3 regions of the Paraburkholderia sp. GAS199 genome follow, and region 2 is predicted to be linked to each of the others. Evidence: riboswitches for the same ligand, from Rfam matches in the RefSeq annotation. Region 2 holds a riboswitch; each other region holds the start of a gene.
The links. Region 2 has a riboswitch for cobalamin ahead of P3T18_RS16245 (precorrin-3B synthase). Riboswitches for the same ligand answer to the same signal wherever they lie in the genome.

Region 1 (10,661 bases), on a different contig from region 2:
ACGCCTGACCGATCAGCGCGGCGAAGGGAAAAGCGGGCCGCTGGGTGGCTGCGTTCATGTTTGCATTCCTTCGATCTGCTGCTCGCTCGCGAGCAGATGCTGTTCGACCTGCGCGCGATAGTCGCCCGGCGCCTGCCACAAACCGCGCTGCATGGCTTCGAGCAATCGCTCGCACACCGAATGCAACGCATGCGGATTGTGCCGCTGCATGAACTCGCGGGTGTCCGCGTCGTTCAGATAGGCATCGACGACGAGCGCATATTGATGATCCGCCACCACGCGCGCCGTCGCGTCGTAGCCGTACAGATAATCCACCGTGGCGGCAATTTCAGCCGCGCCCTTGTAGCCGTGACGCTTCACGCCGTCGAGCCACTTCGGATTGACCACGCGCGAGCGGATCACCCGCGCGATTTCCTCGTGCAGCGTGCGAACGCGCGGCGCGGCGGGATTGCTGTGGTCGGCGTGATACACGCTCGGCTGGCTGCCCGCGAGATGCCGCACGGCCGCGACCATGCCGCCCTGAAACTGGTAGTAGTCGTTCGAATCGAGCAGATCGTGTTCGCGGTTGTCCTGATTCTGCAGCACCACGTCCATCGCGGCGAGTCGTGTGCCGAAGGCGTCGCGCGCTTCCACGCCGGCGCTTTTCTGCGTGTACGCAAAGCCGCCCCACGCCTGATAGGCGCCGGCGAGATCGGCGTCGCCGTCCCACTGCTGCGAGTCGATCATGTCTTGCAAGCCGGCGCCGTAAGCGCCGGGCCGCGCACTGAAAACACGCCAGCCGGCGCACGTACGGGCTTCGGTCGCGTCCATGCCGCGCGCGATCAACGCATCGCGCTCGCGCCGCACGCGCGCGCGGATCGGATTCAGATCGTCGGGTTCGTCGAGTTCGGCCACGGCCTGCACGGCCGCATCGAACAGATGCATGACGTTGGCGAAGGCGTCGCGAAAGAATCCGGATACGCGCAAGGTTACGTCGATACGCGGACGATCGAACGCCTCGATCGGCATGATCTCGAAGTCGGTCACGCGATGGCTGCCCGGCGCCCATTTCGGCCGCACGCCGAGCAGGGCCAGCGCCTGCGCGATGTCGTCGCCGCCGGTGCGCATGGTGGCCGTGCCCCACACGGACAAACCGATGGCGCGCGGATAATCGCCCTTCTCCTGCAGATGCCGTTCGATCAGTTGCTGCGCCGACTTCAATCCGAGCGACCACGCTGCCTGAGTCGGCACCGCACGCGTGTCGACCGAATAGAAGTTGCGACCGGTGGGCAAGACGTCGGGACGTCCGCGTGACGGCGAACCGCTCGGTCCGGGCGGCACGAAACGTCCTTCGAGGCCGCGCTTCAGATTGCGCATTTCCTCGCGGCCGCAGGCGTCGAGCCGCGGCAGGATATCGTCGCGCAAGCGCTCGATCACGCGTTCGGTGTGCGGCAATGCCGCGAACTCGTCGCCGGCTTCCGACTGCGAATCGCCGCACACGTCACGCAACAGCTGCGCGGCGAGCAACTCCAGGCGCTCGCGCGTATCGCCGCAATGACGCCACGGCGCATCGCTCACGCGCGCCAGCATGGCGGGTCGCGGCCCCGTCCATGCCGCGCTCCAGTCCACCGTGAGCGGATCGAAGAAATGATCCATGTGCAGGTCGCGCGCCAACGCGTCGATCAAACCCGCCTTGCCGTTCTGTCCGTCGCCGACGGGAAAGCGCCCGAGCGCGAGCAAGGTGTCGCGCCGCTGCACACCTTGCGGCGACTGTCCGAACGTGTGCAGGCCATCGCGAATCTGCGCTTCCTTCAACTCGCACAGCCAGGCGTCGACCCGCGTCAGCAGCACGTCTTCGTCGTCTTCACCGGACGGTTGCGCGAGACTCAGCTCCTCATGCAGACGGTGTTCGACGATGGTCGCGAGTATCGTGCGCCGCAGCAGCTTCGCGCGGCGCGGATCGACCATCAGCGCTTCGTAGTATTCGTCCACCTGCCGCTCCAGATCCTGCAGCGGACCATAGCTCTCGGCGCGCGTCAGCGGCGGCATCAGGTGATCGATAATCACCGCCTGCGCGCGGCGCTTCGCCTGGCTGCCCTCGCCGGGATCGTTGACGATGAACGGATACAGATGCGGCATCGGCCCGAGAATCAGATCGGGCCAGCACGCGTTGCTCAAGGCGACGCTCTTGCCCGGCAGCCATTCCAGATTGCCGTGCTTGCCGACGTGGACCACCGCGTCGATGCCGAACTGATGACGCAGCCAGAAATAGAACGCCAGGTACGCATGCGGCGGCACCAGCTCGGCGTCGTGATAGCTCGCGTAGTCGCCCTGTTCGCGCGAACGCGAAGGCTGAATTCCCACGAACACCTGGCCGCAGCGCCAGCCCGCGATCATGAAGCGTCCGCGCCGCAAGGTCGGGTCCTGTTCGGGCGGACCCCAGCGCGCGTTCAGCGCGTTGCGCGCGTCGGCCGGAAGCCGCGCGAAGTGCGTCAGATAATCGTCGAGCGCGAGACTTTGCAAGGCGGGACGCAGATCGCGCACGACCGGATCGTTCGTCACGCCTTCGGTCAGTTTTTTCAGCAGCGCGTCGCCGTCCGCGGGAAGCCCGGCGAGGCGATAGCCGTCATCGCGCAAGGCCGACAGAATGCCGACCACCGAAGCAGGCGTATCCAGACCGACGCCATTGCCGATGCGTCCTTCGCTCATCGGATAGTTGGCGAGAATCAGCGCGAGCTTTTTCTCCGCATTGTCGAGCGTGCGCAGGCGGCACCAGCGGCGGCTCAGCTCGGCCAGAAAACCGATCCGTTCCTGATCCGGCTGATAGCGCACCACGTCCACTTCGGTGTGCGGGCAGCGATAGGCGAGCCCCTTGAAGCTGATGGCGCGCGTGATGATGCGTCCGTCCACTTCCGGCAGCGCGACATGCATGGCGATATCGCGCGAATTCAGGCCGTGATTGTCCTTGAGCCAGTCTTCGCGATTGCCGCCGCTCAGGATCACCTGCAGGACCGGCGCGTCGCCGGCCAGCGCGAGCGGCTCGGGATCGTCGATCGCCGAGGCGGCGAAGGCCGTGGTATTGAGCACCAGCGCGACCTCGTGCTGCGCGCACAACTGCTGCACCACGTCGCGGCTCATGGCGTCTTTTAGCGAGGTGATCGCGATCGGCAGCGGGTTGAGGCCCTGCGCGTCGAGCGCGTCGATCAGCGCGTCGAACACGGCCGTGTTGGCCGCCTGCAGATGCGCCTTGTAGAACAGAATCGCCGCGACCGGCGCGCCCTCGCGCCAGCGCGCCTGCCAGTCGGCAATCGTGGGCGTGTCGAGTTGCGGGTGGTAGAGCGTGGCAGCGGGCAGCACGCGCGGCGGCGCCGGTTCGCGGCCGTGACCGAATTCGAGGAACGCGATACAGCGCAGGAATGCCTCCGCGTTTTGCGGACCGCCCTCGCGCAGATAACGCCACAGTTGATGACACAGCGCCGCGTCGGCCGTGCTGCGCGCGAGCAGATTGGGATCTTCCTGCAGATCGCCGGAGAACATGGCGAGCGTCTGCTTGTTACGTTCGGCGAGCGCCACCACCTGCTCGATGCCGTACGGCCAGTAAGCCTCGCCGCCGAGGTGATCCACCACCACGACGCGCGCATGCTGCAACACGTCGTCGACGTAAAAGTCGACGGACGCCGGTTGCCGCAGATACGTGACGTTCGCCAGACGCACGCTCGGAAAACCGTCGCCGAGTCGCGGCACCACGCTCGCGAGCAGCGACAGCGTGGTGTCGGCGGAACTGAGCACGACGATCTCGGCAGGCCGCTGATCGATGCGGATGACGCCTTGCGTGTCGTCGACGAAACCGCCCGGCGTCGTGCGCAGCAGATGCATGGCGTCAGGCCTGTTGCGCTTCGTTCGACGGCACGGCGAGCGCGGCGGCCAGCGCAGCGTCGAACGCGCGTTGCAGCGCGGCCTGGTCGAGGTCTTCGCCGATCAGCACGAAGCGGCTCGAATGCTGGATGCGCTCCAGTTCGCCGGCTTGCCAGCGTCGATCGAAATAGCTGTCGAAACGGCGGCCCACGCCTTGAATCACGAGGCGCATCGGCGCGCCCGGCAAGGCGGCGAAACCCTTCACGCGATAGATCGTGTTGCTTTCCACCAGCGACTGCAACGCCGCGATGACCGCTTCGCGCGAACTCGCGTTCGCCTGCACCACCACCGAATCGAACTCGTCGTGGTGATGATCGGCGTCCTCGGCGGAACCGTGGTGATCGTGGCGCAGATGGATCGTTTCCTCCGACGCCGCTTCGAGACCGAGCAGCGTGTGCAGGTCGAGCTGGCCCAGATGCGCGCGCACGATCTTCACCTGCGACGGAATCTCTTCGCGAATCAGCGTTTCCACCGCGCCCTGCTGCGCTTCGTCGAGCAGATCGGTCTTGTTCAGGATCACCAGATCGGCGGCGGACAGCTGGTCTTCGAACAATTCGTGCAGCGGCGATTCGTGATCGAGATTCGGGTCGGCCTTGCGTTGCGCGTCCACGGCGACCGGGTTGTCGGCGAACTGGCCGCTCGCTGCAGCCGGACCGTCCACTACCGTCACCACCGCGTCCACGGTGAAACTGTTCTTGATCTGCGGCCAGTTGAATGCCTGCACCAGCGGCTTGGGCAAGGCAAGACCCGAGGTTTCGATCAGCACGTGATCGATTTCGCCACGTCGCTCGACGAGCTTTTCCATCACCGGGAAAAACTCTTCCTGCACGGTGCAGCACAGGCAGCCGTTCGCCAGTTCATACAATTGGCCTTCCGTCTCGACGCCGTTCTCGTCGCAGCCGATGCCGCAGCCCTTGAGGATTTCTCCGTCGATGCCGAGTTCGCCGAACTCGTTGACGATCACCGCGATGCGCTTGCCTTGCGCATGCTGAAGAATGTGGCGCAGCAGCGTGGTCTTGCCGCTGCCGAGAAAGCCCGTGACGATGGTGACGGGAATCTTGCGCAGTTGAGTTTGCATCGTAGTGTCCATCCGTAGGAGTGGCACGTTCGCGTCCGCGTGCGAGGCATCGGTCGGCATACACGGCTTTCGCCCTGCGGCAGCTCGAATGCGCCTACACAAATGTGCCAACGCATATTCACGCACGGGGACGAAAAACGGCGTTGCCGGAGCAACGAAAAACAGGAATGAGATCATGAGCGCGACGCCGCATCCCCGCGGCGTTCGTCATTGCTTCTCTGGCCGGTATCCGGGCTGGCGAAAGCGCCGCTTCCCCTTCCCGGACGAGTGATTTCTCGTCCAGTGGTGATATGCCGACGCGGCCTTGCGCGTGGACATCGAAGCCGGCTCCGCGGCGCTGAAAAATCCAGCAGCACCGCATTTCGCTTACCGTTGCGGGGGCAGCACAGGTCGAGCCGGCCGCTCGCGCGACAGGCACCCTGTTTCCCGTTTAACTGCGTACGCGCAAAGCGCGCACACGAGCACCAAAGTGCGTGCGAGTTTAGGCTCGCCACCCCGCCACGTCAAGGAAACACGGGCGTCCGGACGTCGGCGGGAGCGTGCCGCGCGGGGTACTTCAAAGGCATCCCGTGTGCTATCGTATGCGCGCGTTTGGTGCCCGCGCATGCGTTCGCATGCGCAGTTAAACGGGAAACAGGCAGCGCGCTGCGCGCTCAACCTGTGCTGTCCCCGCAACGGTAAGCGACCTGCGTCGCCAGGCTCGACAGTCTGGCCACGCGCATGCGTTTTCAGCAATGCCACTGTCCGGCGAACCGGACGGGAAGGCAAAGCGCATGAGGCCGCCAGCCCGGATACCGGCCAGACGCGGAGGCGGCGAACCCCACGCTGCCGGACGCCGGAATCCGCGAGGGACGGATGCGAAGGCGCTGGAACACGTTGCGGCACACCCGTTCGCCCGCGAAATGCTCAGTTCGATGAGTGTTCGACGACTTCGCGGCGAATGGCGGCGCCGGCGTGTGCAATCTGTCGTGCTGCATGACCTCTTATTTCCGCTGGGCCGTCTTCACGGTCCGACCTCTTCCCCTTGTCACGACATGGCGCGTGCCATGCGCGCCGCGATGAGCCGCGCCTGGCTGATCGGCGCCGGTCCCGGCGACGTCGAACTGATGACGCTCAAGGCATGCCGCGCGCTCGGCGAAGCCGACGTGGTGCTGGTCGACGATCTGGTGAATCCCGACGTGCTGCAATTCGCGCGCGCCGACGCGCAGGTGGTCTACGTCGGCAAGCGCGGCGGTCATCCGTCGACGCCGCAAGCGGGCATCGTCGCGATGATGCTGGCGCATGTGCAGGCCGGGCGCAGCGTGGCGCGTCTGAAAGGCGGCGATCCGTTCGTGTTCGGCCGTGGCGGCGAGGAACAGCAGGCGCTGCACGAGGCCGGCGTCGAGGTCGAAGTGATCAACGGCATTACGGCCGGCATCGCGGCACCCGCCGCGATCGGCATTCCCGTTACGCATCGCGATCACGCGCAGGGCGTGGTATTCGTGACCGGTCACGGCGCGGGCAGCGCCGAGCCCGACTGGCAGGCGCTCGTCGCGACGCGCATGACGCTCGTGATCTACATGGGCATGCGCCGGCTCGACGATATCGCCGCCGCGCTGCTCGCGGCCGGCATGAGCGCCGACACGCCATGCGCAGCGATCGAATCCGCCACCCGTCCCGAGCAACGGCACGCGCTCGCGCCGCTGCGCGATTTCGCCGGCACCGTGGCGCACGCCGGACTCGGCTCGCCGGCCATCGTCGTGATCGGCGGCGTGGCGTCGCTGGCCTTGCCGCGCACACAGCGCGTGGACGACCTTGGCCGCGAGCCGCAATGAAAACGCTCACCGTCGGGATCGGTTGTCGCCGCGGCGCGAGTGCCGCGCAGATCGAAGCGGCCGTGCAGGCGGCACTCGGCTCGCTCGGCGTGCACGACATGGCGGGCGTCGGCGTCGTCGCAACAGTCGATCTGAAATCGGACGAAGCCGGCCTGCGCGAATTCTGCACCCGTCACGCGCTGCCGTTGACCCTGTTCGGCCGGGCCGAGATTGCCGCCGCGGCGAACCTCGGCGCGCCGGGCTTGGCGTCCTGCGCCGCCCGCACGCATCTCGGCGTGGACGGCGTCTGCGAGCCCTGCGCGGTGCTCGCGGCCACGCAGATGTGCGGCGCCACAGTCGCGCTCGCGCTGCCTAAAACCGCTTTCGGCAACGTCACGGTTGCGATTGCCACGACTCAACTCCAACCCGATCTTTCACAGGACCGTCCATGAAGACCGATCCCGAATCCCATCAACGCATGACCGAGCGCCGGCGCGAAGGCCACGAGAAAAAGCAGGCCGCCGCCACGCATGAAAAAGGCCTGCTGATCGTCAACACGGGCACGGGCAAAGGCAAGACTACGGCCGCCTTCGGCATGGCCGTGCGCGTGCTGGGACACGGCATGCGTCTTGGCGTCGTGCAGTTCATCAAGGGCGCGCTGCACACGTCGGAGCGCGACTTCCTCGGCGCCATCGCGCAATGCGATTTCGTCACGATGGGCGACGGCTACACCTGGAACACGCAGAATCGCGACGCCGACATCGCCACCGCCCGCAAAGGCTGGGACGAAGCGCGCCGCATGATCGAAAGCGGCGAGTACCAGATGGTGATTCTCGACGAACTGAACACCGTCCTGAAGTACGAATACCTGCCGCTCGACGAAGTGCTCGGCGTGCTCAACGCGCGCCCGGCCATGCTGCACGTGGTCGTGACCGGCCGTCACGCGCCCGACGCGCTGATCGAGGCCGCCGATCTCGTCACCGAAATGCGCATCGTCAAGCATCCGTATCGCGAGCAAGGCGTGAAAGCGCAAGCCGGCGTGGAGTTCTGACAGATGGCCGCGGCCTCGTCGGGTAACGCTGCCGGTGCATGTCCCGCGCTGTTCATCAGCGCGCCGGCCTCCGGTCAGGGCAAGACCACGATCACGGCGGGACTCGCGCGCTATCACCGGCGCCGCGGTCTGCGCGTGCGCGTGTTCAAGACCGGCCCGGACTTTCTCGACCCGATGATTCTTGCGCGCGCCAGCGGGGCGCCGGTGCTGTCGCTCGATCTGTGGATGGTGGGCGAATCCGCGTGCCGCGCGTTGCTCGCGCAGGCCGCCGCCGAAGCCGATCTGATCCTGATCGAAGGCGTGATGGGTCTGTTCGACGGCACCCCGAGCAGCGCCGATCTCGCCACCGTGTTCGGCGTACCGGTGCTCGCCGTGATTTCCGCCAAGGCGATGGCGCAGACGTTCGGCGCGGTGGCCTTCGGCCTCGCGCATTTCCGTGAACAGGTGCCGTTCTTCGGCGTGCTCGCCAATCGCGTCGGCTCGCCGCGTCATGCGCAGATGCTGGCGCAAGCGCTGCCGTCCGACTTGCGCTGGTGCGGCCATCTTCCCGCCGACGCCGGAATCGAGTTGCCCGATCGTCATCTCGGACTGCATCAGGCCGCTGAAATCGACGATCTGGAGGCGCGTCTCGAACGCGCCGCCGACGCGCTCGCGCACACCGCGCTGGCGGAGCTGCCGCCGCCCGTCGAGTTCGGCGCGCCGTGCGCCGACGTGCCGCCGCCCTTGCTCGCCGGCAAGCGGATCGCGATTGCGCGCGACGCGGCGTTTTCGTTCATCTATCCGGCGAATATCGCGCTGCTCCACGCGCTCGGCGCAGAGCTCAGCTATTTCTCGCCGCTCGCCGACGAGCCTGTGCCGGACACGGCCGATGCGCTCTACCTGCCGGGCGGCTATCCGGAATTGCATGCGGGCCGACTCGCGCGCAACACGCGGAGCGCGGCGTCCATCCACGCGCACGCCGAGGCCGGCAAACCGCTCGTGGCCGAATGCGGCGGCATGCTCTATCTGCTCGATCGTCTCACGGACGCAAACGGCGTCACCACGTCCATGCTCGGCCTGTTGCCTGGCGACGCTACCTTGCAGAAGCGCTTCAGCGCGCTCGGCATGCAGCAGATCGACGGACTGCACGGTCCGATGACCGGCCACACCTTCCACTATTCGAAGCTGAGCACCCCGCTCGCGCCGCTGCGTCACGCGAGCCGGCCGCCCGGCAATGCGCCGGGAGACTTGCCCGGCGAAGCGGTGTACCGCGTCGGCGCCATCGTGGCGACGTACATGCATGCCTATTGGCCCTCCAACCCGGCCTTCACGGCCGCCCTGTTCCATGGCGAAGCCTTTTAACGACTCCGAACGCGACGCCGTCTACCGCGCGATCCACGAACGGCGCGACATGCGTCATTTCGTGCCCGATCCGGTCGATCCGGCCGTGCTGCGCCGCCTGCTCGACGCCGCGCATCACGCGCCGAGCGTCGGCTACATGCAGCCGTGGCGCATCGCGCGCATCACCGATCCCACATTGCGCGAGAGCCTGCACGCCGCCGTCGAAACGGAACGGCTCGCCACGGCCGATGCGCTCGGCAAGCGCCGCGAAGAGTTCATGAAGCTGAAAGTGGAAGGCATGCGCGAGTGCGCCGAACTGCTGGTGATGGCGCTCATGGACGGCCGCGAGCGGCATATCTTCGGACGTCGCACCTTGCCGGAAATGGACCTGGCATCGGTCGCGTGCGCGATCCAGAACATGTGGCTCGCGGCGCGCGCCGAAGGTCTCGGCATGGGCTGGGTGTCGCTGTTCGACGTCGACGCCGTGCGAACGCTCTTGCGGATGCCGCCGGGCGCGCGTCCCGTGGCGATTTTGTGCCTTGGTCACGTAGACCGGTTCTACGATCAGCCGATGCTGGAAACCGAGCGTTGGGCAAGCCGCCTGCCGCTCGAAGACTGCGTGTTCGACAACCTCTGGCCCGAAGACGCGCCGCCCGGCTGACGCTTCGTCGCGCGAGGCTGGTCGGCGTTGCAACGCCGCGCGTTCAGCGCGGCAGCGGCGTCACCGACACCACCTCCGGCGCGCGGCCCGTTTCCGTCACCCGCAGTTTGACGCGCCAGTCCGGCGGCGCATCGAAAGGAAACTTCGCCAGCGCGCTTTTCACGAGCGCCGGCATGGCGTGCAACGGATCGCCGTCGCGATCGCTGCTCGTTGCACTGACCTTGTAGACCTCGCGGCCGCTGGCGCGCTCGAAAAACCGCAGGGTCAGCGCGTGCTGGTACGCGCGTCCGCCGAACAGCGAAAACGTGGGCTGCGGCGGCCGCTCGCATGCATACGCGCAATCCGCCGTCTTCGCCATGTCGGCCGCGCCCACGCTCACCGTCAACGGACGCGTGTCGTACGCGATGGAAAGCAGATAGCGCGCGGACGGCGCCGCCGACTCGACGAAGCCGTTGTTCGCCAGTTCGTCGCGCAGCAAGGCTTCGAATTGCGGGTGATCCGCGCTCGCATCCTGCGACGGCATGCGAGCGATCGAATAACTGCGCTCGCCCTGCAGCGCCACCGGCGCGGGCGTCGTGTGAACATCGGCGCTCAAGCCGGCGCAGCCCGCGAGACCGAGCGCGGCCAGCGCGGCACAGATCAGCATGGTTAGCTGTGGACGAGGTCTGGCGGGTCGGTCGGAATATGGCGTGTGCATGTCGGTACGCTCTTCAAAGCAGTTGTGCGGGTGGCTCGGCTTGCGCCTCGTCCCACGCGGGCAGATCGATGGTGAAGGCGGTGCCCTTGCCCGTCGCGCTGACGACGTGAACGTCACCGCCATGACGCGTCACCACGGTTTTCACGAAGGCCATGCCGAGTCCGGCG
Region 2 (10,661 bases):
TCGTCGCCGGCGTCTTTCACGGTGCCGGCTTCCGCGCCATCGTCGGTGCGTCGGCAGAACACCAGCGGCATCGGCACGAGTTGCCCCTTCGGCAACACGATTTCCGCCACGTCGCTGACCACGCCCGCGAGCAGCAGACGCGCCGCCGCGAGCGAGGTCGCAGTGGCGCAACTGCCGGTCGTGTAGCCGCTGCGGAGCGGCGCGGGCTGTTCGGGCGTTTCGTCGCGCATTACGGTTGCGGGGAAGAATCGGCGTTCGGCGCGGCGGCCGGTTTGGTGACGTCCAGCAGCGTGATCGGCAAGGCCTGACGCCAGGTATCGAAGCCGCCGAGCGGCTGCGCTTCGGCCAGCGCTATACGTGTGAGCGTGCCGCCATGCCGCTCGCGCCACGCGGCCAGCGCCGACTCGCCCTGCAAGGTGACGGCATTGGCGACCAGCCGGCCGCCTTCGCGCAAGCTGGCCCAGCAGGTGTCGAGCACGCCGGGCGCGGTCGCGCCGCCGCCGATGAACACCGCGTCCGGCACGGGCAGGCCGTCCAGAGCGTCGGGCGCGCGGCCGGCCACGAGTTGCAGACCCGGCACGCCCAGCGCGTCGCGATTGTGTTCGATGAAACGCTGCCGCTCCGAGTTGGCTTCGACTGCGATGGCGCGGCAGGTGGGATGCGCGCGCATCCATTCGATGCCGATCGAGCCGCTGCCCGCGCCCACGTCCCACAGCAGCTCGCCCGGCGTCGGCGCGAGGCGCGCGAGCGTGATGGCGCGCACGTCGCGCTTGGTCAGCTGGCCGTCGTGACGAAAGGCGTCGTCGGGCAAGCCGGCGGTGAGCGGCAGACGCGGCGCGCCCGCCGTGTGACGGCATTCGAGCGCGATCAGGTTCAGCGCGGCCGTTTCGCCGGCCGACCATTGATCGGCGCGGCCGTCGACGCGGCGCTCCGAATCACCGCCCAGATGTTCCAGCACGATCATGCGCGTCGCGCCGAAGCCGCGCGCGTTCAGCCATTCGGCGAGCGCCGCGGGCGTGCGGCCGTCCGCGCTCAGCACGAAAATGCGCGCGCCGTCGTGCAGATACGCGTTGAGCGTGGGCAACGGACGGCCCACCAGCGACACCGTGGCGACGTCCTGTAACGGCCAGCCGAGCCGCGCCGCCGCCAGCGACACCGACGACGGCGCCGGCAATACGCGCAACTCGCCCGCCGGCAATTGCCGCGCGAGCGTCGCGCCCACGCCGAACAGCATCGGATCGCCGCTCGCCAGCACGCACACCGGTCCCGCTCTCTCGGCCAGCAAGGGCGCGAGATCGAACGGACGCGGCCATGCCGCGCGTCGCGCAGCGAGCCGCGCCGGCAGCATCTCCAGATGCCGCTCGCCGCCATACACCACCGACGCCTCCAGCAAAGCACGCCGCGCGGGCCTTCCCAAACCGGCAAAGCCGTCGTCGCCTATGCCCACCACTGTCAGCCACGCCGGCATGCATCCATCCTCGTTCCGTAACGTCAAAGTATCTCTAAATAAAGCGCTGTGCCGCGCTGGTCAAAGCGTCCAAGCTCGTTGTGCTGTTCGAAAAAAGGCATAATACAGCCGCCGGTGCCCTTCGGGGCCGAAGAGGGAACACAGCGTCACTGTGGCTGCCCCCGCAACTGTATGCAGCGAGTCCGCCTGCGCTCCGCGCCACTGGTTGCATCGCGATGTCGAATCGCGATGACCGGGAAGGCAGCGGCGGACCACGACCTGCGAGCCAGGAGACCTGCCGGCCAGACTGTTCGTGCCAGCCTACATCGGGCGGGGTGTACCGATGCCGCAGCCATGCCCGCCTTGCGGGCGGCTCGGGCCGTCGCGCGACGCTCAACCCGGTGTCCGTCTTGAATCCAGCTGCGCCCTCCACTACCCGATCCGACGCTGCGCTCGCGCCGCGGCCCTCGGCATGCCCGGGGCTGCTGCGCATCGTGTCGGCGCGCGACGGCGGCATCTGCCGGATCAAGCTGGCCGGCGGCGTGCTGAGCGCCGCGCAGGCCGAAGCGGTCGCCGCTGCCAGTGAGCAGCACGCAGCCGGTGTCGTGGAAGTGACGAACCGCGCCAACCTGCAGATACGCGGGGTGCGCGAAGGACACGAAAGCGCGTTGATCGACATGTTGCTGGATGCGCAGCTTGGCCCGCTGTCCGGCTTCACCGCAGCCGCCGACGACGTGCGCAACGTCATGCTCAGTCCGCTCGCCGGACGCGATCCGGCTTGCCTGTTCGACACGCGCGACCTGTGCGCCGACCTGCTCGCCTTGCTGCAAGGCGATGCGCGCTTCGCGGCGCTGTCGCCGAAATTCGCGTTGCTGCTCGACGGCGGCGAAGCGCTCGCGAGGCTCGATCATCCACACGATATCTGGATCGCGGCCACGCCAGGCGAAGACGGCGTGCGCTTCGTGTTCGGTCTCGCGGGTGGTCCGCCGCCGGCTACGCGGCGCGATCCTGACTCGCGCGACGGGACGCCCGTGAAAGCTACCGGTCGGCTCGGGCAAGACTGCGCGCCGGATTGCAACGTCGTCGCCGCCGTCATGAATCCGCGCAGCGCCGCGCTCGTTGCCGTCCTGCCGACGCAAGTCGTGGCTGTCGTTCGCGCGTTGCTGCACATGTTTCTCGATCTCGCACCGGTTGACGCAACGCGCATGCGTCACCTGCTGGCGACCCATGCGCCGGACGCGCTTTTACAACACGCCCAGCGTTACCTCGATTTTCCTTTGACACACGACCCCGCGCTCGCCACCTGGCAACGCGCCACGCCAGTTGACGCCACGCTTCGTCTGGGCGCGCATCCACAGCGCGCGGCCGGCGAATTGCACAGGTGGCACATGCGTCAAAGGTGGCACGTCGGCGGTCAGCCGCCGCTCGGACGCCTCGACGCCGCCGCCTTGCGTGGCCTCGCCGCGCTGGCGCATCGTCACGGCGACGGCACGCTGCACATGACGCCGTGGCAAAGCGTGCTGCTGACCGACGTCGCGCGTGAGTCGACAGGCGCCGTGCTCGACGCGTTGCAAGCACTCGGTCTCGCTTGCGATGCCGGCGATCCGCTCGCGCGCGTGATCGCCTGCGCAGGCTCGGCCGGCTGCGTCAAAAGCCACGCCGACACCAAGGCCGACGCGCTGCGCGTGGCAGCACGGCTGCCCGACGGCGTCGAAGTCCACCTGAGCGGCTGCTCGCGTTCGTGTGCGGCGGCGGCTTGCGCGCCTTACACACTGCTGGCCGTCTCACCCGGCATGTATGACCTTTATCGCCGCGACACATCGCCGGGCGAAGCCTCGCTGGGCGACACCTCGCCGGGCGACGCTTCGCCAGATTTCGGCGCATCCGTCGCGCGGCAACTCACGATCGAACAGGCTGCCGCCATGCTCGAACAACTGGCCCGGAGCCCTTTAGATGCTTGATTACATTCGCGACGGTCAGGAGATCTATCGCCAATCCTTCGCGACGATCCGCGCGGAGGCCGACCTCGCGCGCATTCCCGCCGACCTCGAAAAACTCGCGGTGCGCGTGATTCACGCGTGCGGCATGGTCGACGTGATCGACGACCTGCAGTTCTCGCCGGGCGCGGGCGCAGCGGGCCGCGCCGCGCTCGCGCAAGGCGCGCCGATTCTCTGCGACGCTGGCATGGTCGCGCAGGGCATCACGCGCGCGCGGCTGCCCGCCGATAACCCGGTGATCTGCACACTGACCGATGCCGACGTGCCCGCGCTCGCGCGCGAACTCGGCAACACCCGCTCGGCCGCGGCGCTCGAATTGTGGCGCCCGCATCTCGCCGGCAGCGTCGTGGTGATCGGCAACGCGCCGACCGCGCTGTTCCATCTGCTCGACATGCTCGACGCCGGCGCGCCCAGGCCCGCGCTGATTCTCGGCTTTCCGGTCGGCTTCGTCGGCGCGGCGGAATCGAAAGCGATGCTCGCCGCCGACAGCCGCGGCGTGCCGTTCGTGGTGGTCAACGGACGACGCGGCGGCAGCGCGATGGCGGCTGCCGCGGTCAACGCGCTCGCCACGGAGGTCGAGTAAATGACGGTGCAAGGACGTCTGTTCGGACTCGGTGTCGGTCCCGGCGACCCGGAACTCATCACGCTCAAGGCGCTGCGTCTGCTGAAGGCCGCGCCCGTGGTCGCGTACTTCGTGGCAAAGGGCAAGAAAGGCAACGCGTTCAGCATCATCGAGGCGCATCTGCACGACGCGCAGCAGCATTTGCCGCTGGTCTATCCGGTGACCACCGAAGCGCTCGAACCGCCTTTGTCTTATGAGGCGATCATCGCGGACTTTTACGACACCGCCGCGCAAATCGTGGCCGGCCATCTGGACGCAGGCCGCGACGTCGCGGTGATCTGCGAAGGCGATCCGTTTTTCTACGGCTCGTATATGTATCTGCACGACCGGCTCGCCGCGCGCTTCGAAGCCGAGGTCGTGCCCGGCGTGTGTTCGATGCTCGGCGGCGCGGCGGTGCTCGGCGCCCCGCTCGTGTATCGCAACCAGAGTCTCTCGGTGCTGTCGGGCGTGTTGCCCGAAGACGAATTGCGCCGTCGTCTCGCCGACGCGGATGCCGCCGTCATCATGAAACTCGGCCGCAATTTCGACAAGGTGCGGCGCGTGCTCGGCGAACTCGGTCTCGCCGGACGCGCGCTTTACGTGGAGCGCGCGACCATGGGCAACCAGCGCATCGTGCCGCTCGCGGAAGTCGATCCGATGGCGTCGCCGTATTTTTCGCTGCTCGTGGTGCCGGGGGAAAAATGGCAAGGCTGACGCCGCCCGCCATCGTGATTCTCGGCGCGGGCGCGCTCGACACGGCGCGGCGCATCCAGAGCCGCTATCCCGGCGCTCAGGTGCACGCACTGCAGGGGCGCGTCGAGGCCGACGTGCCGTATCACGAACTCGGCGCGCATCTGCGCGAGTTGTACGGGCGCGGCGTGCCGGTGGTGGCGTTGTGCGCAGCGGGCATCGTGATCCGTTGCCTCGCGCCGTCGCTGTCGAACAAAGGCGCGGAGCCGCCGGTGCTCGCGGTCGCGGAAGACGGCAGCGCGGTCGTGCCGCTGCTCGGCGGTCTCGCGGGCGTCAACGTGATGGCGCGCGAAATCGCCGCCGCGCTGGCCGTGAGTCCGGCGATCACGACCAGCGGCGAGTTACGCTTCGGCACCTGCGTGCTCAATCCGCCGGACGGCTACGCACTCGCGGATATCACGCAAGGCAAGCGTTTCGTCTCCGATCTGCTGGCGGGCGAAAGCACGCGTATCGAAGGCGAAGCGCCCTGGCTCGACGAGGCACAGTTGCCGCGCTCGGCGTCGGCGCGTCTCGCGATTCGCGTCACGCCGCGCGCATGGAGCGGTCGCGAAGACGAACTCGTGATCCATCCACGCAGCGTGGTGGCGGCGCTCTCCATGGCGCGTGCCGGCAACGAACCGTCGGCAGGCGCGCAACTCGTCGACCGGGTACACGCGGCACTCGACGCGCACGGCCTTGCCGCGCTCTCGCTCGCCGCGCTGCTCGCACCGGCCGACTGCATGCCGGAACCCGCGCTGGCCGACGCCGCCGCGACGCTCGGCGTCCCGCTGCGCTTCGCGCAAACCCGTCCCGAAGACGGCGAACCGCCGAGCAATCTGCTGCATGCCGCGCTGCGCATTCCCTACCAGACGCTGCACGACGACGCCCACACCGGTGTCGCGCTGGCACTCGCGCCGCTCGCCATCGACGCCGCGACGATCGGCCAGGGGCGCGGCCGGCTGACCGTGATCGGTCTCGGTCCCGGTAGCGCCGGATTGATGGTGCCGGACGCCCGCGCCGCGCTCGACCAGGCCACCGATATTCTCGGCTACGACACCTACGTGAAAATGGCCGGCCCGCTGCGCGCCGATCAGCGCGTGCACGGCACCGACAATCGCGAGGAAATGCAGCGTGCGCGCCATGCCTTCGAACTGGCGAGCGCGGGACGCTCGGTGGTAATGGTGTCGTCGGGCGATCCTGGGGTGTTCGCGATGGCCGCCGCCGTGCTCGAAGCGCTCGACGAAAGCGGCGCCGATCACCCGCACTGGCACACCGTCGAACTCGCGATTCTGCCCGGCGTGTCGGCCGCCATGGCGACCGCCGCGCAAGCCGGCGCGCCGCTCGGACACGACTTCTGCATGCTGTCGCTCTCCGACAATCTGAAGCCGTGGACGATCATCGAAAAGCGGCTCGAACATGCGGCCGCGGCCGATCTGGTGATGGCCTTCTACAACCCGATTTCGCGCGCGCGGCCCTGGCAACTCGATCGCGCGCTGGAGATCGTGCGCGCGTTCCGCACGCCCGCCACGAAGGTCGTGCTCGGGCGCGACATCGGCCGGCCCGGCGCCACGCTGCGCACGGTCACGCTGGGCGAACTGCGCTCGTCCGACGTGGACATGCGCACGATGGTAATCGTGGGTTCGTCAACGACGCGCAGTTTTTCGCCCGACGGCGGCCGGACCGAATGGGTCTATACGCCGCGCTGGTACGAGTGAGCGTTCCAGGCGCGACTAACGACTGAGCCTACCCGCGCGGCCGCATGGCTTGCACCAGCGCCTGCATCTGTATGCCGTCGGGCCGCGCGAGGTCGTCGAGAATCGTGAAGTGATTGCAGCCGGCGAGCGGCACGAACTCGACCGGCTCGCCCGCCTCGCGGCACGCCGCCGCATAGTCGCGCGAATGCCGGACCAGCTCCGGCAATTCGGCCGTGCCGACTGTCACCGTCATCGGCACGCCACGGCCGATATGCCGCATCGGACTATAGGCTTCGATCTCGGCTGCACTGAGTTGCAGCTTCTCGTTGAGCCACGATAGCGCGATCGGTTCGAGGTCCACCAGCGCACTCACCGGCATGGCGTGCACCACCTGCTCGTGCGCGCGATACAGCGCGCTCAGCTGGCCGCCCGCCGAATGTCCCGCGAGACACAGCGGCGTGCGCGTGCCGAGCCCGTCGCGGTCGGCGGCAAGCGCCGCCAGCAAGGCGTCGATTTCGCCGACGATCTGCGTCATCGTGGCTTGGGGCGCCAGCGTGTATTCCGCGAGCACGACATTGAAGCCGCAGCCGAGCGGCCCGCTCGCGACGAAGGCGAAATCTTCCTTGCTGCGCGCCTGCCAGTAGCCGCCGTGAATGAACACGAACGTCGGCGCATCCGGCTGGCCGCACGGCAGCCAGTCGTAGCGCTGACGTTCGAGCGGACCATAGGCGATGTCGCGGCGATTCGGCACGCCGGCGTACAACTGCGCGCTGCGCTGCTGAAAGCCGAGCATGCGCTCGGCCACGTCCGCGACCGCCGCCACGTTGTCGTAGGCGGCCCGCAGCGCCGTCTGGTCCATGCCGCGATAAAGCTCAGTCATGCTGTTCCCCGCTTGCTGGTTTGTGCCTGGGTTATGCCTGGGTTATGCGTGCTCATGCCCGCCCGAAAGATCGGCGCGTGCCGTCGAACACGCTCACGCCGCGACCTTGAAATCGTCGATGGCCCGCTGCCTGACGCCCAGATCGTCCCATAGCTCCGGATGGCAGGTGAACACGAGAATCTGATGCCGCGTGGCGGCGTCGATCAACGCGCGCTTGATGGCGTCGCGCCGCGCGGCGTCGGTGTGCACGGCGGCGTCGTCGAGCATCAGCAAGGTGGGACGTCCCGAGGCTTGCAGCAGGTCCGCGTACGCGAGACGCGTGAGAATGCCCAATTGCTCGCGCGTGCCGAAGCTGAGTGCCTCCAGCATGTCGGCGCGACCGTGACGCTCCAGTGTCGCGGGACTCAGATCGTCGCCCAGCGCGATCGCGGACTGCGGGAAAATCCGCTTCAGATAATGGCCCAGCCGTTCGGTCAGGGGCGCGCGCAATTGCGCGACCGCCGCATCGCGTTCGTCGACGAGCACGTCGTCGAGCAGACTCAATGCGCCCGCGCGCAGACTGAGTTCGTCCTTGCGGCGCGTGGCCTGTTCGAGCGACGCCTGCACCGTGGCGAGGCGTTCGCCCAAACCCGACGCGCCCACCGTTTCGAGCTGACTGCGCAATTGCGCGATGCGCACCTGGCGCTCGTGCTGTTCCTCGCGCGCGAGTTGCGCCGAGTCGCGATAACGCTTCGCTTCGGCGGCGGGATCGTCGAGACGCGCGGCATCCAGTTCGCGCTCGCGCACGTCGAGCTGCTTTTTCAGCGCATCGAGCTGAACGCGTTGCTCGACGATTTTCGACTGCCACAGCGCCCGGTCGCGGCGAAAGACTTCGTCGTCGAGTTGGGCCTGCTTGCGCCGCACCTGATTCTCCAGCGACTCCGTATTGGCCGTGGCGGTGGACTTGCGCTCGGCCGCCTGCACCAGCGTCTGACGCGCGGCTTCCAGCGCGTCGCGCGCGATTCCGGCGTTGCGGCGCGCCTCGTCGACCGGCATCGCGGACGACACGTCGGGCAGCGCCGCCAGCCGCTCGTTCGCGGTCTGCAGACGCGCGGCGACCGAGGCCGACGCGGCCCGCAGCGCATCGATACCTTGCGGTGCGTGCACCTCGAGAATCTTCGCCTGGCTTTTCTGCTGCGCGACGAGCGTCTTCCACTGCTCGTGCCGCGCCTCGGCGTCGCCCAGCGACGCGACGCCCAAGGTCTGCAACAGTTGCGCATGCTGGGTGTCGAGCGCGGCGAGTTCGGCGAGGCGCGCGGGCAGATCGGAGACGCCTGGAATCACGCGCAATTCGCCGAGTTCGCCGAGCCCGATACGCTTGGCCTCGTCGACGCGCAACACGCCCTCGCCGGTCAACGGCGTGTCGTCCACCGTGACGCGTCCGTCCAGGCGATATTCGATGCGCGTCATCGCGGCGTCGGTGCGGGCGCGCAGCACGGTCAGTTCGGCGTCGAGCGTTTGCAGGCGTTTGAGTTTCGCGACGTCGATTTCGAGCGACGCCGCCGCGCGGGTCGCTTCCAGCACGGCTTCGTTCGCCGACGCCGCAGCGGCGATCGCCGCCTCCAGACGCTCGCTCTCGGTGCGGTGCAGACTCAGTTGCGCGCGCAGGTCAGCGGCGCTCACGGCTGCGTTGGCCAGCTCCAGCGCGCGGTTGGCGTCGGCGAAAGCCTGTTCGAACTGCGTCACGCTGGCTTGCGCCTGAGCGTGTTCGTTATGCAGCGACACGACGCTGCCGCGCGCCGCGTCGAGTTGCGCTCGCTCACGCGCCACGGCGGCTTCGAGTTCGTTCGCGGCCTGCTCCCGCTGCAAGGAAAGCGCGAGTTCGGCGTCGCCCAGTTTCACGGACTGCGCGAGGCCCTGCAGGCTGCGTTCGAGTTCGGCGGCGGCGTCGGCGCGTTGCTGCGCCTGCACGGCTTTCTGCTCGTGAAGCTCCCACGCGCGCTTGCGCTGCGCGTCTTCGAACGCCTCCTGCTGGGTGGCCAGACGCGCGATGTTTTCCTCGAACTGCACACGCTGCGCTTCGAGTTCGTCGCGCTCGGTGGTCAACGCGGCGAGCGTCTGTTCGGCTTCGGCAAGCGGCCCGGTGGATTTCTGCGTGCGCGCCGTGAGCAACTGCCGCAACTCGCGCTGCACGGCGGCGATCAACGCGTCCTCGCCGGCCGACTCGGCGCCGCCCGACAATTGCGACAACGCGTCGCGCAGATATTGCGCCGCGTGGCCGGTGGAATCGCGCATCTCCTGCGTGCCGCCCTGCTGTACCCACAGCAGACCGGGCACCCCCGCGTCGGCCGGCTTGAGCGCGCCGCGTGCCGCACGCGAAAAACCGAGCAGCGCGGCGAGCCGGTCTTCGGCCTCGTCTTCGCCGAGCACCGTTTGACCGATCTTCAGTTCGCAGCGTTGACGCGTGACGAACTGCTTCGACAGACGGCATGCGGCGCCGTCGAGTTCGAACGTGACTTCCACCGACGGCTGTCCGCTCGCCTTGCCCCACGGCAGCAGGTCTTTCAGATGCGAGGCCTTGTAGCGTTCGAGAAACACCGCGCGCACCGCTTCGGCGATGGTGCTCTTGCCGGCCTCGTTCGGGCCGGTAAACAGATTGAGTCCGGGCTGCAGATCGTCGATGACGATGCGTCCGCTGAACTGCTTGAATTCCTGAATCGCAATACTTTGCAGCTTCATACAGACCTCGCTTCGCGCGGCATGTCACGTTGAAAACGGGCCAGCAGCAGCAAGGCTTCCGCCGCGCGCCTGACCTGTTGCGGATCGGCCTGCGGATCTTCCTGCAAGCCACGCAGACGCGCCACCACCTTGGCGAGATAGCCGCTCTGCGCGCCGAGTCCGGCGAGATCGTCGGCGGTGGGCAGCACCTGCAGGCCGCTCAGATCGACGCGCAGCGCGCGCACCCGCGCACGCGCTTCCTCCACCGCCACGTGGATCGCCTCGGCCTCGGCCAGCGCAGTCGTGCCGCCGACCGCGAGGCGCAGCACGTCGCGGTCACCGAGCGCGGCGAGCCGCTGCCGGAGCGCGTCCACGTCGGTCGGCACGGAGATCGTTTCTTCCCAGCGATGCCACTGGTATTCGCCGATCCGCACCGGCTCGACCACCGGCAGCGCGCCGGCTTCACTAATCGTCACGTCCAGCGTGAAGCCCGGATCGTTGCCGCGAAAGCGGTCCTGCTCGTGCGTGCCGGCATACCAGGTGCGCTCGTCCACTCGCAGATGACCGTGCCAGTCGCCGAGTGCGAGGTAATCGAGACGCGCGGTGGCCGCGCGCG
Region 3 (10,661 bases), on a different contig from region 2:
CCGCGTGACCGACCCGACAGCGCCGTGGGCGATGCTGTTTCCGGGCGCCGCACCGGACGACGCGGTGTGGCTCAGCAAGCATCCCGATCTTGCCGCGCAATGGCATCTGAACGAAGTGTTCGCGCAATATCACATGCTGCCGCGTCATCCGTCGGAGTTGTACGAGATCGCGCTCGAAGGCGTCGCGCTGTTCTTCGTGCTGTTCTTCTTCTCGCGCAAACCGAAGCCGATGGGCGCGATTTCCGCGGTCTTCCTGATCGGCTACGGCCTCGCGCGCTTCACGGTGGAATTCGCGCGCGAACCCGACGACTTCCTCGGCTTGCTCGCCATGGGTCTTTCGATGGGGCAATGGCTCTCGCTGCCGATGATTCTCGCGGGCATCGGTATGCTGGTCTGGTCGTATCGGCGCGCGCGTCGTGAACCGGCGCAGGCCGTGGGCGTGAACTGAACGACATACCGCACGTCGGTACAACAAACGCAAAAACGCCACGGCATGCCGTGGCGTTTTTTTTGCGCGTAGTCCCGCTCGATTCCGCTGATTACTTCATCTGCACCGAGCCGGACACGTTGACGGTGACCGTGGATGTCCCGCCTTCGAGCGGTACCGGCGCGGCTTTTGCGTCGGCGCCCATGGCGCGCGCGCTCATCATCATCATGGGACGCGGCATGACGCCGTTGTGGCCCACGTTTACCTCGCGGATGGAATAGCTGCTGTAACCGAACGCCTGCGCCGACGAAGCCGCCTGGTCGCGGAACGATTTGATGGCTTCGCCGGTGAGCTTCTGCTCGGCCGCGCGTTGCGCTTCCGGCGACAGCGAGAATTGCACGTTACCGACCTGCATGATCGATGCCATCTGTCCGGCGAGCTTCGATGCCGCAGCGAAGTCGTGCGATTCCAGCACGATCTCGGTACGGCCGCGCCACGCGGAAATGCGGCCGTCGCGATCCGTGGACGGATAGATCGAGAACGAACCGGTGCGCGCCGTGACGCCGCTCACGCCCTTGGCTTTTTGCAGCGCGGCGTCTGCGCGCTGATTGAGCGTGGACGTGAGTGCCGACGGATCGCTCGCTTCCTGCTCGTAGAACAGCGTGATGTCGACCACGTCCTGCGGCACCTCGGCGCTCGCCTGCGCATTCAGCGACAGCACGCCGGCAGGCTGATACTGCGTGACGGTTTGCGCGCGAGCCATGACCGGCGTCAGCGCGAGCGCGGCGGGTGCAGCGCACGCGAGAGCGAGCGCCAGTGCACGAGCGGTGTTGTTTTTCATTGTTGGACCCTTTGCTTGAACGGTTGCGCACGAACAGGACATGCGCCGCGCAATGGCACGGCGCTTGCAAGTCCCGTTTGCGAGTCCGTTAGGCGCTTGTAACCTTCGCTTGGTTCCCGGATTCGACGCTTACCTCGATCTCAGACAAGCTGCTTCGTGATAAAGCGCCATTCGGCTTCGGTCACCGGCGTGATGGACAGGCGGTTGCCTTTGGCCAGCACGCGCATGTCCTTCAGTTCTTCATGCTCACGCAGAGCGGTGAGCGGAATCAGCGGAATTTTCTTTTTGAATACGACGTCGACGAGCAGCCAGCGCGGTGTTTCCTGCGACGACTTCGGATCGTAGTACGGACTCTTCTTGTCGAATTGTGTGGGGTCCGGATACGCGGTGGACGACACCTCGGCGAGACCCGCGATGCCCGGTTCGGGGCAACTCGAATGATAGAAGAGTACGCCGTCGCCGACCTGCATCACGTCGCGCATGAAGTTGCGCGCCTGATAGTTGCGCACGCCGGTCCATGGCAACGTGCGGTGCGGTGCATGGGCGAGATGGTCGATGCTTGCTTCGTCCGGTTCGGACTTCATTAGCCAGTAGCGCATGAATCGAATAGAACGTGGAGAGGTTGATGTTCCCGCGAAGGTCCCTGAAAACGCAACGCTAAAAACCCGACAGCAAAAGAACGCAGAAAAAACGCGGCGCCTGAACGTAGCACCGAACGCGGTACCTGAACGCAGCACCGAACGCAGCACCAAAAGAAAAACGGCACCGAACCGAAGTCCGATGCCGTTTTGAATAAGGTCCCCGCCTTAGCCGCTAGGCCGGCATCCTGAACCGGGGGTTCAGAATTGGTCGCAGTTAGCAGCACTTCGGGTACATCAGACAGAGTGACGCGCACACCCGTGCTACAAATTTCCGCAACCGTGCACATGGCATTGGTTCAAGGAATATATGACCTTGGCGAACCAGGCAGGGAAGCTTGACCTGTTGAACTCAAACGTTTGCCCGAGACTTCGCTCACGCACCTCACTTGAATTCGCAACCTGTCTCAGGACAGGTTGCTTGAAACTGTTTAGGTACTCAGTGCAGACCGCTTACTGCATGCTGTACTGCTGAATCACAGTACCCAGTTGTTCGTTCATTTGATGCATTGTACGCCGGATTTCCTCAGCGGGAAATGCTTCTCCGTGCCGCACGCTCGATTGAAGCTTAAGCAGTTCCGATGCCAGCGACAGCGCAGCCATGACAGCAATGCGATCCGTGCCGCGCACGTTGCTGTTGTTACGGATCTTCGACATTTCCGCGTCGACGCGAGCCACTGCTTCAAGCAGCGCGCCTTCGGTTTCCGGCGAGCAGGCGAGCCGGTACGGTACGCCCAGAATCGATACTTCGATCTGCTTGGTGGTCATGCATTTTCTCCGTGGCGGGTGGCTTCGCTATCGGCATTGACCTCGTGCGCGAGCTCCTGCTGCGCGGGCTCGAGCAGATCGAGCTGGTTGTCCGGCTCGTTGTGCGCGCGAGCGCGCGGCAGCTTCTCGATGATCGCATTCAGGCGCACCTGGGCGTCGTCGATTTTTGCCGACAGGGCGTCGCGTTCCGCTTGCAGCGCATCGCGCTCCTCGCGCAACAACGCGAGTTCGGTGCGCGTGGCTTCGGCCTCGGCGCGCGATTGCGCAAGCTGCTCTTCGAGCGCGAGACGCGCTTCGTTGTGCCGCTGGCTGATCGCGATCAGCTTGCCGATATTCTGTGAAAGTGATTCGAGTTCGGTGAGCATGTGCTGCGTCCTCTAAAGACATCGCATTTTAGCGCGGAATATCGCAGGTTCCGACTATTGTCTCGTTTCGAGACGTAACAACATCGCTTTATGCAGGCATTTTATGGACCTTACGATGAAAAACCACTCATGCATCGGACAATAACCTGCGTTTTACAGAACAGCACGAACACGTTTTGACGATTCTTGACGGGTCGGGAGGGCGCTCATAAACTGATCGTTCTCTGGTGCCCGCGCGCGCTTTTCATAGTGTGCGCAGTTAAACGGGAAGCAGGGCGCGCCGTTCATTTCTGCCGAACGCGCCAACCTGCGCTGCCCCCGCAACGGTAAGCGACCGCATCACATGCAGGTCGATTCCAACCGCATGTTCGAAGCTGAACGTGCGAGTGTGCCACTGCGCGTCACGCGTGGGAAGGCGGGATCGATGTGTCGCCAGCCCGGATACCGGCCAGAGGGAGAGTGTCGTCACCGCGCAAACGTTAAAGTGCGGGCGCCTCGTTACGCATCGGCCTGCGGGGAAGCGGGCCGCGCACGCTATCCACAGGAATACCACTCCATGTTGTCCCCCATCGCTCGTGCGGCGATGCTCGCGTTTGCGAGCACGCCGCTCGTCGTGCATGCGCAGGCCGCCGCGCTTGATGCGTCCGCTACGCCGTCGTCTTCCGCAGCGGACGCTGCACCGGCGGCCGCGTCGGTCGCTGCGTCTTCCGTCGCTGAGTCATCCGTCGTACTGTCGCCGCTCGTGGTCACCGCTGAACGCGGTCCGCAACCGCTTGCCGACGCCATTCCACAGACCACGCTGTTCGACCAGCAGGATATCGCCGACACCACCGCTACCGATCTGCCGGGTCTGCTGCAACTCGCACCGGGCGCGCAGATATCCCGCACGGGTGGTCCCGGTTCCACGACCAGCCTGTTTCTGCGCGGCGCGTCGTCGACTCAGTCGCTCGTGCTGATCGACGGCGTACGTGTCGATTCGGTGAGTCTCGGTTCGTCGCAACTCGCGCAGATTCCGCTCGATCAGGTCGATCACGTCGAAGTGGTCAACGGCAACGTGTCGGCGTTATACGGGTCGGGCGCGATCGGCGGCGTGGTGCAGGTCTTCACGAAAGACGGCGGCGATCATCCGCCGCGCTTCAATTTCTCGCTCGGCTACGGCAGCTATCACACGCAAACGCAGCAGGCGGGCGTGAACGGCGCGCTGGACAAAGACGGCAACACGACCTTCAGCATCTCGCTCGCGCGCTCGAAAGACGATGGCTTTTCCTCGCTGAATCCGCGTGAAGCGCCGGGCGCGAATCCGAATGCGAACGGCTATCTGAACGAGAGCATCAGTGCATCGCTGCGTCACAAGTTCAGCGAGAAGTGGGATGCAGGCGTCACGTATTTCCAGTCGAACGGCAACAACAGCTACGACAACGCGTATGGCGTGCCGACCGATCTGAACAATCTGTCCAGCAAGGTGCGCCAGGTGTCGGCGTTCGCAAACGGCAAGCTCACCGACTGGTGGACCACGCACTTCATCGTCTCCGAAGGCGACGATCGCAGCGTGTCGAACACCAACGGCGTCTACAACGGCCGCTTCGATACCGACAATCGCCAGTACACATGGCAGAACGATTTCGCGCTCGCCGCGCAGCAGAAACTGCAGGTGGGCTACGAGCATCTCGATCAGACGCTCGACTCGGACACGTTCGCCGCGCCAGACCGTCACGTGGATTCCGGCTTTGTCGGCTACACGGGACGCTTCGGACGCAACCAGATTCAGGCCAACGTTCGGCGCGATCAGTATTCCGATTTCGGCGGAGCGAACAGTTACTATCTCGGCTACGGTTTCGACATCACGAATCACTGGAAGGCAACCGCAAGCTATTCGGATTCGTTCCGCGCGCCGAGCTTCGACGATCTGTACTATCCGTTCAGCGGCAATCCATCGATCCAGCCCGAGCGCAGTCATTCGGTCGAAGCAGCATTGCAGTACGCGTCGAATGCGTTGGGCGTGATGCGGCTGAGTGCTTTCCAGACACGCTACTCGAATCTGATCGACTACCAGCAGGTGACGCCCGGCATCTACGTCGCCGAGAACGTCGGGCATGCGAAGGTGCAGGGGCTCGAAGGATCGTGGAGCGGTCACGTCGGTAAGACGGACGTGCGCGCGTCGCTCACGCTGCAGAATCCGGTCGATCTCGACAACGACGTCGACCTCGTGCGCCGCGCGCGGCGTTTCGGATCGCTGGCGGTGAATCGCAGCCTGGCCGGATGGCGCGTCGGCGGCGAGTGGATCGTGAGTGGACCGCGTGAAGACAGCAGCGGCAAGCTGGGCGGATACGGTGTCGTGAATCTGTCGGCGCGCTACAACTTCACGAAAGCGTGGTACGTGACGGCGCAAATCCAGAACCTGTTGAATAAGGACTATGAAACGGCCTACTCGTATAACTCGCCGCGACGCGGTGCCTATGTCACGGTCGGCTGGCAGCAGCAGTAACGCATGCCGTCCGCTGAGGGCGCGCGCTTGAACCGCGCTTCGGTTCCGGCGGTTTCGCCGGGCGCATCGTTGCGCGCGATGAGCGCGAAACGCGCGGCCACGATCTGGCTCGCGCTCGGCGTGATCGCGCTCGCGTTGCTGATGGCGTCGCTCGCGCTGGGCAGTGTGCCGCTCGCGCCGTCGCGCGTGCTCGCGGCGTTGCTGCCTTCGCAACACGGCACCTCGGACCTCGCCGCTGAAATCGTGCGCAATCTGCGTTTGCCGCGTGCATTAGCGGGTTTCGCGTGCGGCGCCTTGCTCGCGTTGGCCGGCGCATTGCTCCAGGTGCTGCTGCGCAATCCGCTGGCCGAACCGTATGTGCTCGGCGTCTCGGGCGGCGCGGCCACCTTCGCGTTGATCGCCATGATCGCGGGCTGCGCCTGGTGGATCGTCGACGCCAGCGCGTTCGCCGGCGCCTTCGTTTCCATTCTGCTGGTGCTCGGTCTTGCGCGCCGCGAGTTGTGGCGCGGCGAACCGCAGGACACGTCGCCCCGTTTGCTGCTGACCGGCGCGGTCATTGCCGCCGGTTGGGGCGCGCTCATCACCTTGCTGCTCAATCTCGCACCCGATAGCCGTTTGCGCGGCATGCTGTTCTGGCTGACCGGCGATCTGAACGGCGGCGCGTTGCCCTGGACGGCGCTCGCAGCGCTCGTCGTGGTGCTGGTGGCCATCGTGCCGTGCGCGCCGCAACTGAACGTGCTGCTGCGCGGCGATGCTGCCGCGCAGGCGCTCGGCGTCGCGGTGATGCCGCTGCGTTTGCGCGTGTATCTGGTGGCGTCGCTCGCGGCGGCGGCGGCGGTGACCACGGCGGGCACGATCGGCTTCGTCGGTCTCGTCGTGCCGCACATGCTGCGGCTCGCGTTCGGCAACGATCAGCGCATGCTGCTGCCGGCCGCCGCGCTCGGCGGCGGCGCGGCCGTGATGGGCGCCGATCTGATCGCGCGCACGGTGATCGCGCCGGCGCAGCTGCCGGTCGGCGTCATTACGTCGATTGTCGGCGTGCCGGTGTTTTTGTGGATGCTGCTGCGCAGGCGGCGCTCATGAAGGCATCGACCGCATTGCGTCCCGCTTCCGATGCTTCGCTGAGCGTCCAGCGTCTGAGCTTGCGCGCCGGCGCGCGGACCTTGCTCGACGCCTTCACGCACACCTTTTACGCGGGCGAAGTCTGGTGCATCGCGGGTCCGAACGGCGCGGGCAAGACTACGCTAATCTCGACGCTCGCCGGACTCTCCACGCCGTCGGCGGGACACGTCGAACTCGACGGCACGCGTCTCGCCGACTGGCCCGCGCTGCCGCTCGCACGGCGCCGCGCGTTGATGCCGCAAAGCGCGCACGATGCATTTAGCGCGAGCGTGCTCGACATCGTGACACTCAATCGCTTTCCGCACCTGAACGGTTGGGGCTGGGAACGCGAAGCGGATCGCGACGCGGCGCAGGCCGCACTGGATCTGCTCGGCCTCGCCGCTCTGGCCTCGCGTGACGTGCTGTCGCTCTCGGGCGGCGAACGTCAACGTGTTGCGCTGGCCGGCGTGATGTGTCAGGACGCTTCGTTGCTCCTGCTCGACGAGCCGCTCTCGCATCTCGATCTGCATCATCAGATTGACTGCCTCGACGCGCTGGTCGCCTGGACGCAGCAAGCCGCGCGCACGGTGCTGTTTTCCTGTCACGATCTGAATCTCGCGCGCCGCTTCGCCACGCACGCGTTGCTGCTCGACGGCGAAGGCGGCGCGTATGCCGGCCCGGTTCACGACGTACTGACGCCCACGCTCACGAGCCGCGCATTCGGCTATCCATTGATCCTGATTCGCGACGGCGAACACGAGGCGCTGATTCCCGCGCCGCACCGTTAGTCGTCCGCCGTCAGCTCAACTTACTCTTTTTACGCAGACCCCTTATGACTTCACTGCCACGTTTGCCGGGATTGCCCGAAGTCGAGCCGCTCGATCAGTCCATGCGCGCCGAACTGCAACACATCATCGATACGAAGACCAAGCCGCCCGGCAGTCTCGGCCGGCTCGAAACGCTGGCTCGACAGATGGGTCTGATCCAGCGCAGCACGCGTCCCGCCGTGACACGTCCGGCGATGATCGTGTTCGCCGGCGACCACGGCATTGCCAACGAAGGCGTGAGTCCTTATCCGCAAGCCGTCACCGCGCAAATGGTCGCCAACTTTCTGGCCGGCGGCGCAGCGATCAACGCATTGAGCCGCGTCGCGGGCATCGAACTCGAAGTGGTGAACGCGGGCATTGCAACGCCCTTGCCGTCCACCGCAGGTCTCGTCGACATTCCGGTCGCGGCCGGCACGCGCAACTTCGCGCACGAACCCGCCATGACGCGCGAGGAAGCCTTGGCCGCGATGCGCGCGGGCGCCGCTCGCGTGCAGCATCACGCTGCGCTCGGCACCAACGTGATCGGCTTCGGCGAAATGGGCATTGCCAATACGTCGGCGGCGGCGTGTCTGATGAGCCGTCTGTGCAGCGTGCCGATCGACGAATGCGTGGGGCGCGGCACCGGACTCGACAACGCCGGACTCGCGCACAAACGCAACGTGCTGGCGTCGGCGCTCGCGCGTCATCCTGAAACGGTCGACGCCATCGATGCGCTCGCCACGTTCGGCGGTTTCGAGATCGCCATGATGGCGGGCGCGTATCTCGCCGCGGCGCAGGCGCGCATGACGATTCTCGTCGACGGATTCATCGCCACGTCGGCACTGCTGGTGGCCGACGCCTATGCGCCGAGTGTGCGCGACTACTGTGTGTTCGCGCATGCGTCGAACGAAGCGGGGCATCGGCGCATGCTCGATTACTTCGGCGCATTGCCGCTGCTCTCGCTCGACATGCGTCTCGGCGAAGGCACCGGCGCGGCGCTCGCCGTACCCTTGTTGCGCGCGGCCACCGCGTTCGTCAACGAGATGGCGAGCTTCGAATCGGCCGGTGTCGCGAATCGCGATGCCTGAAACTTCATACCGAAACCCACGCCCGGCCCATTCATGAATCCGCTTGCTGAACTGCGCTATTTCTTCACGGCGCTCGGCTATTTCACGCGCGTGCCGGTGCCGCGCTGGGTCGGCTTCGAACCGCATTATCTGAACGCGGCGGCGCGCTATTTTCCGCTCGTCGGTTTATTGATCGGCGGATTGAGCGCGCTCGTTTATCTCGCGGCCTTGCATGTGTTTCCCGCGGGCGTGGCGGTGTTGCTGTCGATGGCGGCGTCGTTGCTCGTCACCGGAGCGTTTCACGAAGATGGTCTCGCCGATTGCGTCGATGCGTTCGGTGGCGCCTATACGCGCGAAGATGTGCTTCGTATCATGCATGACTCGCGCATCGGCGCGTTCGGCGCTATTGCGCTCGTAATCGCACTTGCGTTGAAATGGCAAATGCTCGCCGCGTTGCCGCCCACGCGCGCGGCGGCGCTGATGATTGCCGCGCATGCCGCGAGTCGTACTGCAGCAATCAGCTATCTGGTCACGCTCGACTACGTGCGCGCCGAAGGCAAGGCGCGGCCGGTCGCTCAACGTCTGGGCAATCGCGCATTCGTTTGCACGCTCGTCTCCGGATTGCCGTGGCTGCTGTGGCCGAATGGATTCGCGTCGCCCGACTGGCGCTTCGCGGGCACGGCGTTAGCTGTGCTGATGGTATTGCGTTATGCCGCAGGCCGCTATTTCGTCAGACGCATTGGCGGTTATACCGGCGACTGCCTCGGCTTCGCACAACAGATTTTTGAATTGAGCATCTACATGGTGGGGCTCGCATGGATATCGTCCTGATTCGCCATCCTGCCGTCGCGCTGGACGCCGGCGTGTGTTACGGAAATAGCGACGTGGCGCTCGCGGAAGACGTGGAAGCGAGCGCAAGCAAACTGGCTTTGAAACTTGCCACCTTGCAGGTGCCGCCGCCGCGCGTCGCGATCTCGAGTCCGCTGACGCGCTGCGCGAGTTTCGCCGTTGCCCTCGCGAACAATTTCGGCTGCACGGTCAGTCAGGACGCCAGCCTGAAGGAAATGGATTTCGGCGACTGGGAACAGCAGCGCTGGGACGAGATCGACCGTACGCAACTGGACGAATGGGCCGCCAATTTCGAGCATGCGCGTGCGCATGGCGGCGAGAGCGTGGCGCAGTTCGTCGAACGTGTGCGGACCTGGTTCGATGCATTTGCGCAGACGCGCGAACTGGCGCCGGCTTATGTGGTGACGCACGCGGGCGTGATGCGCGTGATCGGATCGCTCGCGCTGGAGGTGTCGCTCGAACGCTGCCTGCGATGGTCGATCGATATGGCGGGCATCGTCTGGCTGCGCCGCAGTGAAGACAACGCTCAGTGGTCGCTGGTCAGATGGAATGCCTGAGCTGAGCGCGCGCGGTGAATACGGCCGTGAACGCAACAGCGTGTCATGACGTCACTCGTGCGTGTCACTCGCCGCGCTTCCTGTGCGAACGCGCGGCCTCGAGGTCTTCGCACAGCAGCTTCGCGCCTTCTGCGAGACGCGGCGCGGGACGATTGATCAGATCGCCGTCGATCGCGAACAGGTTGTCGTTCGCGACCGCCTTCAGAGCGGGCCACGCGCGCCACATGCCGAGTTGCGGCAAACCCGTATCGGATTTCGTCGCGCCTTGCGCGGCGGTCACGATGGCTTCGGGGTTCGCCGCCAGCACGGCTTCCGTGGAGACGGTGGGCACGAGCGGTTCGAGCGACGCGAAGACGTTGCGTCCGCCGCACAGCGCGATCACGTCGCTGAGCATATGTTCGCCGTTGAGCGTCATCAGCGGTTGATCCCACACCTGATAAAACACGCTGACCGGCGGCCGGCTCGCATACTGCGCGCGCAAGGCCGCGATGTCCCGCCGATAACGCGTCGCGGCGGCGTCGGCGGTGGCGGAAGTGCCGAGCAACGCGCCGAGTTTCGTCAACGAAACGGCGACGTCGTCGAGACGCCGCGGCTCGCTGAAAAACAGCGGCACGTGCAGTTCGCGCAGACGGTCGAGCTGGCGCTGCGCATTGCCGTGCCGCCATACCACGATCAGATCGGGCTTCAGCGCGACGATGCGTTCGAGGTCCAGCGCCTTGTTGTCGCCCACGCGCGGCAACTGTTTTGCTTCCGGCGG

Region 1: another riboswitch for cobalamin. It lies ahead of cobW (cobalamin biosynthesis protein CobW); the one in region 2 lies ahead of P3T18_RS16245 (precorrin-3B synthase).
Region 3: another riboswitch for cobalamin. It lies ahead of P3T18_RS07045 (TonB-dependent receptor domain-containing protein); the one in region 2 lies ahead of P3T18_RS16245 (precorrin-3B synthase).

What each region holds. Positions count from the first base shown of each region.
Region 1 is NZ_JBNDMM010000012.1:3,098-13,758, forward strand. It holds gene P3T18_RS33430 (ATP-binding protein) at 1-58, opposite strand, end outside; gene cobN (cobaltochelatase subunit CobN) at 55-3,855, opposite strand; gene cobW (cobalamin biosynthesis protein CobW) at 3,860-4,972, opposite strand; cobalamin riboswitch at 5,176-5,456, opposite strand; cobalamin riboswitch at 5,548-5,789, shown strand; gene cobA (uroporphyrinogen-III C-methyltransferase) at 6,031-6,786, shown strand; gene P3T18_RS33450 (cobalamin biosynthesis protein) at 6,783-7,217, shown strand; gene cobO (cob(I)yrinic acid a,c-diamide adenosyltransferase) at 7,214-7,816, shown strand; gene P3T18_RS33460 (cobyrinate a,c-diamide synthase) at 7,820-9,157, shown strand; gene bluB (5,6-dimethylbenzimidazole synthase) at 9,141-9,797, shown strand; gene P3T18_RS33470 (DUF4136 domain-containing protein) at 9,841-10,443, opposite strand; gene P3T18_RS33475 (CHASE2 domain-containing protein) at 10,508-10,661, opposite strand, start outside.
Region 2 is NZ_JBNDMM010000003.1:1,037,260-1,047,920, reverse strand. It holds gene P3T18_RS16255 (cobalt-precorrin-5B (C(1))-methyltransferase) at 1-230, opposite strand, end outside; gene cbiE (precorrin-6y C5,15-methyltransferase (decarboxylating) subunit CbiE) at 230-1,468, opposite strand; cobalamin riboswitch at 1,564-1,764, shown strand; gene P3T18_RS16245 (precorrin-3B synthase) at 1,858-3,408, shown strand; gene P3T18_RS16240 (precorrin-8X methylmutase) at 3,401-4,027, shown strand; gene P3T18_RS16235 (precorrin-2 C(20)-methyltransferase) at 4,028-4,759, shown strand; gene cobJ (precorrin-3B C(17)-methyltransferase) at 4,747-6,489, shown strand; gene P3T18_RS16225 (alpha/beta hydrolase) at 6,518-7,348, opposite strand; gene P3T18_RS16220 (AAA family ATPase) at 7,442-10,066, opposite strand; gene P3T18_RS16215 (metallophosphoesterase family protein) at 10,063-10,661, opposite strand, start outside.
Region 3 is NZ_JBNDMM010000002.1:203,196-213,856, reverse strand. It holds gene lgt (prolipoprotein diacylglyceryl transferase) at 1-448, shown strand, start outside; gene P3T18_RS07070 (SIMPL domain-containing protein) at 540-1,268, opposite strand; gene P3T18_RS07065 (EVE domain-containing protein) at 1,409-1,867, opposite strand; RNA gene ssrS (6S RNA) at 2,063-2,244, opposite strand; gene P3T18_RS07055 (cell division protein ZapA) at 2,360-2,674, opposite strand; gene P3T18_RS07050 (ATPase) at 2,671-3,039, opposite strand; cobalamin riboswitch at 3,248-3,506, shown strand; gene P3T18_RS07045 (TonB-dependent receptor domain-containing protein) at 3,596-5,524, shown strand; gene P3T18_RS07040 (FecCD family ABC transporter permease) at 5,528-6,607, shown strand; gene P3T18_RS07035 (ABC transporter ATP-binding protein) at 6,604-7,413, shown strand; gene cobT (nicotinate-nucleotide--dimethylbenzimidazole phosphoribosyltransferase) at 7,458-8,519, shown strand; gene P3T18_RS07025 (adenosylcobinamide-GDP ribazoletransferase) at 8,553-9,329, shown strand; gene cobC (alpha-ribazole phosphatase) at 9,314-9,904, shown strand; gene P3T18_RS07015 (cobalamin-binding protein) at 9,969-10,661, opposite strand, start outside.